3 regions of the Variovorax sp. BGA-UO-ETr-C22 genome follow, and region 2 is predicted to be linked to each of the others. Evidence: predicted binding sites of a transcription regulator. Region 2 holds the regulator's gene; each other region holds the start of a gene.
What was found. The regulator sigma-54, encoded in region 2, starts transcription at its own class of promoters, with help from an activator protein. The targets are predictions, from matches to a motif close to TGGCANGNAANCTGCTTT.
Positions count from the first base shown of each region.

Region 1 (4,104 bases), on a different contig from region 2:
GACGTCATCGAGCCCCAGCGGGCCAAGGGCTACACCTCGATCTGGCTGGTCGGCATTTCCATCGGCGGGTTCGGCGCGCTGATCCACGAACTGGCGCGGCCGGGCTCGGTGGATGGCATCGTGGCGCTGGCGCCCTACCTCGGGCGCCGCGTGCTCGGCGCGGAAATCAAGAAGGCCGGCGGCCTGCGCGCCTGGCAGGCGCCCACCGGGCCGCAGCCCGACGAGGAACCCGACCGCAAGCTCTGGCCCTTCTTCCAGCAGTACCTCGCGCCGAAGCCTTCCCAGGACCTGCCGCCGCTGTACCTGGGCTTCGGCCTGGCCGACCGCTTTGCCAGCAACCACAAGCTGCTGGCCGACGCCCTGCCCCCGGGGCGCGTGTTCACGACCGAAGGCGGCCACGACTGGCCCGAGTGGCGCCAGCTCTGGCGCAACGTGCTCGACGTGCTGCCGCTGCCCTCGCTGGGGCGTGCACGGCCGCAGCCAGCTATGCGGTTTCCGGCAGCGGCGTCTCGGGCGTCATCAGCGATGCCATCGGCCATCGCGGCTTGACGTCGAAGGCGTAGCGCTCCGAGGCCTGCGACAGGCCTGATTGCAGCCGCATCGCGGCGGCCATGGCAATCATGGCGCCGTTGTCGGTGCACAGGTGCAGCTCGGGGTAGTGCACGCGCACCTTGCGCTTGGCGCAGGCCGCGTTCAACTGCTCGCGCAGGTTCTTGTTGGCCCCCACGCCGCCGGCCACCACCAGCCGCTTCAGGCCGGTCTGGTCCAGCGCCGCGAGCGACTTCTTCAGCAGCACTTCGACGATCGCCGCCTGCGTGGAGGCGGCCAGGTCGGCCTTGCGCGCCTCGAGCTGGTCGCCGAGCTTCTTGGCCTGCGTGAGCACGGCCGTCTTCAGGCCGGCGAACGAAAAGTCGAGATCACCGCTGTGCAGCAGCGGGCGGGGCAGCTTGAAGGCCGCGGCGTCGCCGCCTTCGGCCAGCTTCGCGAGCCAGGGGCCGCCGGGGTACGGCAGGCCCATGAGCTTGGCGCTCTTGTCGAAGGCCTCGCCCGCCGCGTCGTCGATGGTCTCGCCGAGCAGTTCGTAGCGGCCCACGCCGTCGACCCGCATCAGCTGCGTGTGGCCGCCCGACACCAGCAGCGCCACGAACGGAAACTCGGGCGGGTCGGCGCTCAGGAACGGCGACAGCAGGTGCCCTTCGAGGTGATGCACCCCCAGCACCGGCTTGCCCAGCGCCACGCCCAGCGCACAGGCCACGCCGGCGCCCACGAGCAGCGCGCCGGCCAGGCCCGGGCCGCGCGTGTAGGCCACCACGTCGATCTCGGCCAGCGAGCGTCCGGCTTCGGCCATGACGGCTTCGGTGAGCGGCAGCACGCGGCGGATGTGGTCGCGGCTGGCCAGCTCGGGCACCACGCCGCCGTAAGCCTGGTGCATGGCGATCTGGCTGTGCAGCGCGTGCGAACGCAGCAGCGGCAGCGCGTCGCCGTGCGACTCGACCAGCGCCACGCCGGTCTCGTCGCAGGATGATTCGATTCCCAACAAGAGCATGGCGCCGAGTGTAGGGGCCGCCCGCCGGCGGCGCCCGCGAAGGGGCAAGCGAGGCACGGAAGTTGCACGAGCGGGATGCGCTCCTTTTGCGCCCCCACGAATGACTTCCGGCCTGAGCTTCCTGATCGCCGCGCGCCGATGCGAGATCGACGCGCTGGACCAGCTCGCGCGCACCAGCGAGCTGGTCGGCGCCATCGGCCGGCTCGTGCATGCGCTGCAGCGCGAGCGCGGCATGTCGAACGTGTTCCTGGCCTCGCACGGCGGGCGCTTTGCCGAGCAGCGCGGCCCGCAGATCGCCGAATGCCTCGCGCTCGAGCAGCAGGTGCGCGCCGGCTTCGACCGGCTCGAGGCCGAGCACCACCGCGCGGTGGGCGCCGGCCACGGCGCGCGCCTGTTCAGCCGCATCGCCTGGGTGCTGCCCGGCCTGGACGCCCTGCCCGCGCTGCGCCGGCGCATCGACGCGCTCGAACTCCAGCCGGCCCAGGCCGTCGCCGCCTTCGCCAAGCTGGTGGCCGGCCTGCTGGCGGTGGTGTTCGAGGCGGCCGACGGCGCCACCGACCCCGAGATCTCGCGCCTGCTGGTGGCGATGTTCAACTTCATGCAGGGCAAGGAGTTCGCCGGCCAGGAGCGGGCCTTCGGCGCCGCCGCGCTCGCGCTGGGCCGGGGCGACGATGCGCAGCGCCAGCAGTGGCGCCACCTCATCGAGTCGCAGGAGCGCTGCTTCCAGGTGTTCATCGACTTCTCGGGCGACGCGGTGCGCACGCTCTGGCACGACAGCCAGTCGGACGCCGTGCTGGCCGAGCTCGAGCGCCTGCGTCGCAAGGGCGCCACCTCGGTGCCGGCCGACGCGCTGCTGAGCCAGGCCTGGTTCGACTGCTGCACGCGGCGCATCGACGCCATGCAGACGGTCGAGAACCGCCTCTCGGCCGACCTGCGCGCGCTGTGCGACCACAAGACCGCCCAGGCCCGCAGCGAGCTGGCCGCGTACCGGCAACTGCTCGGCACGCTGGCCCCGCAGGCCGGCGGCGCGCTCTTCTTCGACGATGCCCAGCAGGCGCAGGACGCCACGCCCGCGCAGCTCGGGCGCCACCTCGAACGCTCGGTGCTCGACATGGTCCAGGAGCAGTCGCAGCGCCTGCAGGCCATGAGCGACGAACTCGACACCGTGCGCGCCTCGCTCAACGAACGCAAGATCGTCGAGCGCGCCAAGGGCCTGCTGATGGCGCACCGGCGCCTGAGCGAGGCCGAGGCGCACAAGATGCTGCGCCAGACCGCCATGAACCAGAAGCGCCGCCTCGTCGACGTGGCCGAGTCGATGCTGGCCATGGCCGACTACCTGCCGCTCGAGCCTGCACCGCGGCGCTGACCCGGGCCGCTTGGATTGGTGCAGCGCACAACAACTGTGCGTCGCCCGGGTTAGCGAGCCAGCAGGAACTTTTCCCTGCACCGGCGCGCCCTGCCAGCTATCTTTTCCATAGCTCCCACCGGCAGTTGCGGGCTGGCACACCGCTTGCATGGAGCTTGTCACAGACCGCAAGGTCTTCAGGCAGGTTGCACCCAACGGCGGGTGCGGCCCACCGAACCGGACAAAGGCGTCCCCATCCCGCAAGGGCTCGTTCACGAGCAGCCCCTGCGCGGTGCGGACGCCTTTTCGTTTTTGTCTTTCACTTCTGGAGCCCCGCCCATGTCCGATCTGCTGCTGAAAACCAAACTGAGCCGGCGCCGCGTGCTGCAGGCCGCCGCCCTCGGCGCCGTGGGCATCGACCCCGCGCTGCGCGCCGCCGTCTGGGCCCAGGGCTCGGACAAGCCCGAGAAGGAAGAAGTGAAGATCGGCTTCATCCCGCTGACCGATTGCGCCAGCGTGGTGATGGCCTCGGTGCTGGGCATCGACAAGAAGTACGGCGTGAAGATCGTGCCGAGCAAGGAAGCCAGCTGGGCCGGCGTGCGCGACAAGCTCGTGAACGGCGACCTCGACATGGCCCACGTGCTCTATGGCCTCGTGTACGGCATGCACCTGGGCGTGAGCGGGCCGAAGAAGGACATGGCCGTGCTCATGACCCTGAACAACAACGGCCAGGCCATCACGCTGTCGAAGAAGCTGGCCGACAAGGGCGCGGTCGATGCGGCCTCGCTCGCCAAGCTCATCGCCAAGGAAAAGGGCGAATACACCTTCGCCCACACCTTCCCCACCGGCACGCACGCCATGTGGCTCTACTACTGGCTCGCCTCGGCCGGCATCGACCCGTTCAAGGACGTGAAGAACATCACCGTGCCGCCCCCGCAGATGGTGGCCAACATGCGCGTGGGCAACATGGACGGCTACTGCGTGGGCGAGCCCTGGGGCCAGCGCGCGATCATGGACGGCATCGGCTTCACCGGCATCACCACCCAGGACATCTGGAAGGACCACCCCGAGAAGGTGCTGGGCTGCACCGCGGAGTTCACGAAGAAGTACCCGAACACCGCGCGCGCCGTCACGGCCGCGATCCTCGAGGCCGGCAAGTGGATCGACACCGGCCTGCAGAACAAGAACAAGATGGCCGAAACCATTGCTGACA
Region 1 covers NZ_JCAQPA010000007.1:155,015-159,118, forward strand. Annotated here, with positions in the region: gene AC57B8_RS04710 (alpha/beta hydrolase) at 1-549, shown strand, start outside; gene tsaD (tRNA (adenosine(37)-N6)-threonylcarbamoyltransferase complex transferase subunit TsaD) at 485-1,546, opposite strand; gene AC57B8_RS04720 (nitrate- and nitrite sensing domain-containing protein) at 1,647-2,912, shown strand; gene AC57B8_RS04725 (CmpA/NrtA family ABC transporter substrate-binding protein) at 3,231-4,104, shown strand, end outside.
Region 1: the regulator sigma-54 is predicted to act here: its motif matches at 1,598-1,615, upstream of AC57B8_RS04720 (nitrate- and nitrite sensing domain-containing protein).

Region 2 (4,104 bases):
AACCGCCGACCGCACCAAGCCGATGAACATCGAGTCCGACTCGATGCGCTACGACGACCTGAAACAGACCAGCGTGTTCACCGGCAACGTGCTGGTCACGAAGGGCACGATCATCATCCGCGGCGCGCGGCTGGACGTGCGCCAGGACGCCGAGGGCTACCAGTACGGCGTGGTCACGGCGGCGCCCGGCAAGCTGGCCTATTACAAGCAGAAGCGCAACGCCGGCGACGAGTGGATCGAGGGCGAGTCGGAAGTCATCGAGTACGACAGCCGCGCCGACAACGTCAAGTTCATCCGCCGCGCCGTCATGCGCCGGCTGATCGGCGCCACGGCCAACGACGAGAGCAGCGGCGCGCTGATCGTCTACGACCAGAGCAACGACACCTACACCGTCAACGGCTCCCTCGTGCCGCCGAACGCCGGCGTCTCGGCGGGCGGCGGCGGGCGCGTCAAGGCCATCCTCACGCCGAAGGCCGCCGCGGCCCCGGCGGCGGGCGGTTCCGCACCGGCAGCCGGCGGCAAGAAGCCCGCGGCCCCGGCACCCACTCCCGCGCCCGGCGCCGGGCTGCGCCCGAGCACCACGCTGGGCGGCACCGAAGGGGAAGGGCGCAAGTGATCGAAACCGCAGGAACCCAGACCGCCGACGGCATTCCGGGCAGCCGCCTCGTGGCGCGCGGCCTCAAGAAGAGCTACGGCAGCCGCACGGTCGTGAAAGACGTCTCGCTCGACGTGCAAAAGGGCGAGGTCGTCGGACTGCTCGGCCCCAACGGCGCGGGCAAGACCACCTCGTTCTACATGATCGTCGGGCTGGTGCGCGCCGACGCTGGCGAGATCACCATCGACGGCGAGCCCATCGCCCACATGCCCATTCACCGCCGCGCGCGCATGGGCCTGAGCTACCTGCCGCAGGAAGCCTCGATCTTCCGCAAGCTCACCGTCGAGGAAAACGTGCGCGCCGTGCTCGAGCTGCAGCGCGAGCCCGACGCCAACGGCCGCATGATGCCGCTGACCAAGCAGCACACCGAAGAGCGCCTGGCCGACCTGCTGGCCGACCTGCGCGTGGACCACCTGCGCGATTCGCCCGCGCTCGCGCTGTCGGGCGGCGAGCGCCGCCGCGTCGAGATCGCGCGCGCACTGGCCACCCAGCCGCGCTTCATCCTGCTGGACGAGCCCTTCGCCGGCATCGACCCGATCGCCGTGATCGAGATCCAGCGGATCATCAGTTTCCTGAAAGAGCGCGGCATCGGCGTGCTCATCACCGACCACAACGTGCGTGAGACGCTGGGCATCTGCGATCACGCGTTCATCATCAGCGACGGGCACGTGCTGGCACAAGGCACACCCTCGGAGATCGTCGACAACGCCGAGGTACGCAGGGTGTACCTGGGCGAGCACTTCCGCATGTAAGGGCGGGGGCGGTTCCTATGAAGCAAGGGCTGTCCCTTCGCGTCTCGCAGCATCTGGCCTTGACGCCTCAGCTGCAGCAGTCGATCCGGCTTCTGCAGCTCTCCACGCTCGAACTGAGCCAGGAGGTGGAGCAGATGCTGGACGAGAACCCGTTCCTCGAGCGCACCGCGGAAGAAGCGGCGCGCGAGGAATTCGGGCTGGACACGGCCGACGCGCCGGTGCCGCGCGACGACGCGGGCGAGGGCGAGGCCGAGTTCACGCCGTCCGCCGCCAGCACGTCCTCCACCTCCAGCGACACCACCACCTCGACCCCCGACACCGACGGCCCCGCCGCCGAGATCGCCGAGCGCGAGCCCGACTGGGAAGGCGACGGCACCGTCGACATGGCGCCCGACGACAGCGAGTGGGGCAGCGACGCGCCCGCGCGCCAGAACAACCTGGGCGACGACGAGCGTGCCGACGCCACCGAACTCGCGCGCAGCCAGGAGTCGCTGCAGTCGTTCCTGCACCGCCAGGCGTTGAGCCTGCGGCTGAACGAAAACGACTGCGCCGCGCTGCGCTTCCTGATCGAGTCGCTCAACGACGACGGCTACCTCGAAGACTCGCTGCCCGCATTGGCCTCGGGCCTGGCGGGCGACGACAACGACCAGTTCGACGACCTCGTGCACCACTTCCAGGTGGCGCTGGGCCTGCTGCAGAGCCTGGAGCCGGTGGGCGTCGGCGCGCGCGACCTCGGCGAATGCCTGAGCATCCAGCTGAAGGCGCTCGCCAGCGAAGACGAGACCGAGGCCGAAGCGCTCATCCGCAAGACCGCCATCGCGATCTGCAAGCAGCCCATGGAGCTGCTCGCGCGGCGCGACTTCAAGCGCCTGGCCACGCTCACGCGCACCAACGAAGACCTGGTGCGCTCGGCGCTGCAGGTCATTGCGCGGCTCGAGCCCAAGCCGGGGCGCCGCTTTGTCGACGTCGAACGCAACATCGTCATTCCCGACGTGATCGTCACCAAGACCGGGCGCGGCACCAACGTGAAGTTCCGCGTCATGCTCAACCCCGAGGTCATGCCGCGCCTGCGCGTGCACGACATCTACGCCGGTGCGCTCAAGTCGCACAAGGGCGAGGGCAGCCAGGCGCTGTCGCAGCGGCTGCAGGAGGCGCGCTGGTTCATCAAGAACATCCAGCAGCGCTTCGACACCATCCTGCGCGTGAGCAACGCCATCGTCGAGCGCCAGAAGAGCTACTTCGTGCACGGCGAGCTGGCCATGCGCCCGCTGGTGCTGCGCGAGATCGCCGACGAGCTGGGCCTGCACGAGTCGACCATCTCGCGCGTGACCACCGCCAAGTACATGGCCACGCCCTTCGGCACGGTCGAGCTGAAGTACTTCTTCGGTTCGGCGCTGGGCACCGAGACCGGTGGCAATGCGTCGAGCACCGCGGTGCGCGCGCTGATCAAGCAGTTCGTGAGTTCCGAGAGCATCAAGAAGCCGCTGTCCGACAGCCAGATCTCCGAGATGCTGAAAGAGCAGGGCATCGAGTGCGCGCGCCGCACCGTCGCCAAGTACCGCGAAGCGCTGCGCATCGCACCGGCCAACCTGCGCAAGGCTCTGTAGAAAGCCCACGATGACCCGTCGCCTGCTGTCGCGCTGGGGGCATTGGGTTCTTGTTGTGGCTGCGGCGCTGCTGTTCGCCGGCTGCGCCACGCTGCCCGACGAGGCACCGCGCCCGCCCACCAAGGCCATCGCCGTCTCGGCCGACACCGCGCTCGGCAAGATCGCGCTGGCCTCGCAGCCCGACCCCGACCTCAGCGGCTTTCGCCTGATGCCCGGCGGCGATTTCGCCTTCGACACGCGGCTGCAGCTGGCGCGCCGCGCGCAGCGCACGCTCGACGTGCAGTACTACCAGATCGAGAACGACGAGACCGGCCGCTACCTGCTGCGCACCCTGCGCGATGCGGCCCAGCGCGGCGTGCGCGTGCGCCTGTTGATGGACGACCTGTACACGTCCGGCGAAGACGAGCTGCTGCTTGGCCTGGCCGCCACGCCGAACGTGGAGCTGCGCCTGTTCAACCCGTTCCCGGCCGGGCGCGGCAGCCTGCTCAAGCGCTTCACCGCGTCGCTGTTCGACTTCAGCCGCGTCAACCGCCGCATGCACAACAAGCTCTTCATCGCCGACGGCGCGATGGCCGTGGCGGGCGGGCGCAACATCGGCAACCAGTACTTCCGCCGCACCACCGGCCCGAACTTCATCGACCTCGACACCTTCGTCACGGGTGCGCTGATCCCGCGCCTGGGCGTGCTGTTCGACCAGTACTGGAACAGCCCGCACGTGCGCCCGATCGGCGCGGTCGTGCACACCGACCTGCCGCGCGAGGAACTGCAGCGCCGCTTCGACGCCGCCACCGGCCCCGACACCACGCCGCCGCCGCCCAGGCCCGCGCCCAACGACCTGCTCGGCTACAGCCCGGTGGCCGACGACCTCGACGCCGGCAAGCTCGGCCTGATCTGGACCACCGCCGAGGCTTATGCCGATTCACCCGACCGCGTGATCGGCAAGACCGCGTCGTATGGCGGCGTGCCGCTGCTCGACGTGGACAGCGTGCGCTACAACGTGGTCGAGCAGATGCGCCGCGCGCGCAGCGAGGTGACGCTGGTCTCGCCCTACCTGATCCCGGGCGCGTCGGGGCTGGAGGTGATGCGCGAG
Region 2 covers NZ_JCAQPA010000009.1:568,542-572,645, forward strand. Annotated here, with positions in the region: gene lptA (lipopolysaccharide transport periplasmic protein LptA) at 1-616, shown strand, start outside; gene lptB (LPS export ABC transporter ATP-binding protein) at 613-1,407, shown strand; gene rpoN (RNA polymerase factor sigma-54) at 1,425-3,014, shown strand; gene AC57B8_RS12195 (phospholipase D family protein) at 3,025-4,104, shown strand, end outside.

Region 3 (4,104 bases), on a different contig from region 2:
CCGCACCAAGGAAAAAGGACGGCCGGGGCCGTCCTTTTGTCTTACTTGCCCGCCGGAGCGGGCTTGCTGTGGCGCTTTTTACAGCGAGTAGTACATGTCGAATTCGACCGGATGGGTCGCCATGCGGAAGCGCGTGACTTCCTGCATCTTGAGGTCGATGTACGCGTCGATGTACGAGTCGGTGAACACGCCGCCCTTGGTCAGGAACGCACGGTCCTTGTCCAGGTGCTCCAGGGCCTGGTCCAGGCTGTGGCAGACGGTCGGGATCAGCGCGTCTTCTTCCGGCGGCAGGTGGTACAGGTCCTTGCTGGCGGCTTCGCCCGGATGGATCTTGTTTTCCACGCCGTCCAGGCCGGCCATCAGCAGCGCGGCAAAGCCCAGGTACGGGTTCATCAGCGGATCGGGGAAGCGCGCTTCGACGCGGCGGCCCTTCGGGTTGGCCACGAACGGGATGCGGATCGAGGCCGAACGGTTCTTGGCCGAGTAGGCCAGCTTCACCGGGGCTTCGAAGCCGGGCACCAGGCGCTTGTAGCTGTTGGTGCCGGGGTTCGTGATGGCGTTCAGGGCACGGGCGTGCTTGATGATGCCGCCGATGTAGTGCAGCGCGAAGTCCGACAGACCTGCGTAGCCGTCGCCGGCGAACAGGTTCTTGCCGTCCTTCCAGACCGACTGGTGCACGTGCATGCCGGAGCCGTTGTCGCCAACGATGGGCTTGGGCATGAAGGTGGCGGTCTTGCCATAGGCGTGGGCCACGTTGTGGATCACGTACTTCTGCAGCTGGACCCAGTCGGCGCGCTGCACCAGCGTGCTGAAGCGGGTGCCGATCTCGAGCTGGCCGGCGTTGGCCACTTCATGGTGATGCACTTCGACCGGGATGCCCAGCGATTCGAGCACCAGGCTCATTTCCGAGCGCATGTCCTGGAAGCTGTCGACCGGAGGCACCGGGAAGTAGCCGCCCTTGACTGCGGGACGGTGGCCGCTGTTGCCGTGCTCGAACTCCTTATCGGTGTTCCACGAGGCTTCTTCGGACTCGATCTTCACGAAGCAGCCCGACATGTCGTTCTTCCAGCGCACGCCGTCGAACACGAAGAATTCGGGTTCCGGTCCGAAGTAGGCGGTGTCGCCCAGGCCGGACGCCTTCATGTACGCCTCGGCGCGCTTGGCGAGCGAACGCGGGTCGCGCTCGTAGGCCTTGCCGTCGGCCGGGTCGATCACGTCGCAGGTCAGGATCAGCGTCGTTTCTTCGAAGAACGGGTCGATGTTGGCGGTGTTCGGGTCGGGCATGAGCTGCATGTCCGAGGCTTCGATGCCCTTCCAACCGGCGATGGACGAACCGTCGAACGCGTGGCCCGAGGTGAATTTGTCTTCATCGAAGTGCGACACGGGCACGGTCACGTGCTGCTCTTTGCCGCGGGTGTCGGTGAAGCGCAAGTCGACGAACTTGACCTCGTTTTCCTTGACGAGCTTGAGTACATCGGCGACGGTCTTTGCCATCAGTTTCTCCTGAGTTGGATGGTGGTTAGGAATACAGGGACGGGAGGATGCAGTTTCTGTGCCATTGTCACCCCGCCGGATGAGGCCCGGGTGACGGCCCAGGGGCTGCCGGAAAAGGAAAATATCCCCAAATTGGTGCAATGCAGATTAACGCACCAATTCAGGGCCAAGCTTCGCATCGAAAGTGTGCAGGCCTTCGATGAGCTGGCCATAGGCGGCATCGAGCTTCGCGGGGTCGCCCTTGACGCCCAGCTCGATGTGGCGCCCGTACTGGGGGTGATCCACGCTGGGAAGGCTGAACACCTTGATGCCGGCATGGGCCTGCTCGATGGCCTGCATCAGGGGCGTGAGGGTGGCTTCCATCGCACCGAAAACGATCACGGACTTCTCGGCGATGGCGTTGCGGGTGAACAGGTCGGCATACCGGCTGTCGAGCACCGACTCGATCATCGGCCAGGCCATGACCGGGAAGCCCGGCACGAAATGCACGTGCTCGACGCTGAAGCCCGGGATCTTGTTGTACGGGTTGCGGATGATCGACGCGCCCTGCGGAAACACGCCCATGTTCAGGCGGTGGATGTTGTCGGGCCGGTCGGGCTCGTAGGGCACGCCCTGCTCCAGGGCCGTGTCCTGCATGCGCTCGCGGATCAGCGCCTCGGCCTCGGGGTGCAGCGCCAGCGGCACGCGCAGGGCCTGGGCGGCGCACTGGCGGGTGTGGTCGTCGGGCGTGGCGCCGATGCCGCCGGTCGAGAACACGATGTCGCCCGAGGCGAAGGCGCGCATCAGGGCCGCGGTGATCCGCGTGGGCTCGTCGCCCACGTACTCGGCCCAGCCCAGCTGCAGGCCGCGCGCGGCCAGCAGCTCGATGACCTTGGCCATGTGCTTGTCGGCCCGCTTGCCGGAAAGGATCTCGTCGCCGACGACGATGAGACCGAATGCGCGTGTCATGGAGAACTCCATTGAGAAAGAGCGGCCTTGTTGGCCTCGGTGGCTTCGGCCGCCTCAAGCGTCTGCTGCGCGTCGCCGCTGCCGGCCGCGGGCTGCTGCGCCGCGCGCTGGGCGCGCAGATGGGTCAGGGCGTCGAGGCAGTAGTGCGCGAACCAGAGCGCAGAAAAGGCAAAGACCAGCGTGTAGATCCAGATCGCGATCGGCACCAGCACGAAGAAGGCGGCGGCGAACAAGAGGCCCGAGGCCCACACGATGCTCGGCGCGGCGCCCAGGTAGCCGCACAGCACGCCGATGCACAGCAGCGGCAGCCGGTGGGCGCGCAGCAGCGCGGCGCGTTCCTCGGGGCTGGCGTGCTCGGCCAGCGCATCGAAGCTCATCACCCGGTAGGTCAGCCAGCCCCAGATCAGCGGCGGCAGGATCAGCACCAGCGGCGGAATGAGCCACAGCGGCATCGACACCACCAGCGCGATCAGCGCCAGCACGGTGGCGCCGAGCGAGCGCAGCACGCTGCCGAAGAAAGACGCGCCCTTCTTCTGCTCGAGCGTCGGAAAGCGCCGTTCGGCCACGAGCTTGGTGAGCGCCGGTGCCATGAAGCCGGCCACGATGAGCAGCGACAGCACGACGATCAGCGGCGTGACGCCGAACACCACCACCAGCGGCGCCAGCGCGGCCGTGACGTCGCTGGAGAACAGGCGCCCGATCCAGGCCCAGAAGCTGGACAGCAGCGGCCAGGCGTCGAGGGCCTCGCGCGTCCAGGCGACGGCCGCGTCCCAATAGAAGTAGCCGAGCCCCGCGGCCAGCAGCACCATGAGCGCCAGCGGCAGGAGCGACAGCACGATCACGCGCGGGAGCATGCAATAGGCCACCGCGCGCCAGAAGGAGTCGAGGAGCAGGCGCATGAGGTTCGAGGATAGCGCAAGGCCCCGGCCCGCCCGCCGCCGGGCCTGCGGGTGGATCAGGCGCGGCCGAACAGCCGCTTCAACCCCAGCCACTGCTGCGACCAGAAGCCCTGGCCGTAGTCGCGCGGGCGGCCGTCGGCGCCGGGCTCGACCTGGTCGCGGATGCCGGTCGGGTCGTAGCGGTTCTCGAAGTTGGCGGTGCGAAAGAGCATGTCCCACCAGGGCAGCAGCACGCCGAAGTTGTGGCCGCCGAGCGTGCTCCGGCCGTGCGACTCGTGGCCCAGCCCGATGCTGTGGTGCAGCCGGTGAAAGCGCGGGCTGACCCACAGCCGCTCGCCGATGGCCCCGAAACTCAGCCGCAGGTTGGCGTGCTGCAGGCTCTCGCTGAGCTGGGTGAAGGCCACGACGGCGATGAACTGGCCCGGCGCCACGCCGATCAGCTGCGCCACGATGACGATGAGCGTGTCGTGGATCACGTCGTCCAGCAGGTGGTTGCGGTCGTCGCTCCACATCGTCATCTGGCGCTGCGAGTGGTGCAGCGAATGCAGACTCCACCACCAGTTGAACTGGTGCTGGCCGCGGTGAATCCAGTAGCCGACAAAGTCGAGCACCACGAGGTAGATGGCAAAAGCCACCCACGGCACGTCGGTCACGCCGGGCCAGGCCTCGTCCAGGTGGAAGGTGCCCCAGCCGGCCATGCGCAGGCTGCCGAGCAGGTCGTCGAACAGCGGTTGCAGCGTGAAGAACAACGCCAGCCGGAACA
Region 3 covers NZ_JCAQPA010000011.1:2,354,156-2,358,259, forward strand. Annotated here, with positions in the region: gene glnA (type I glutamate--ammonia ligase) at 79-1,494, opposite strand; gene AC57B8_RS31120 (competence/damage-inducible protein A) at 1,642-2,442, opposite strand; gene AC57B8_RS31125 (EI24 domain-containing protein) at 2,439-3,341, opposite strand; gene AC57B8_RS31130 (sterol desaturase family protein) at 3,398-4,104, opposite strand, start outside.
Region 3: the regulator sigma-54 is predicted to act here: its motif matches at 1,541-1,558, upstream of glnA (type I glutamate--ammonia ligase).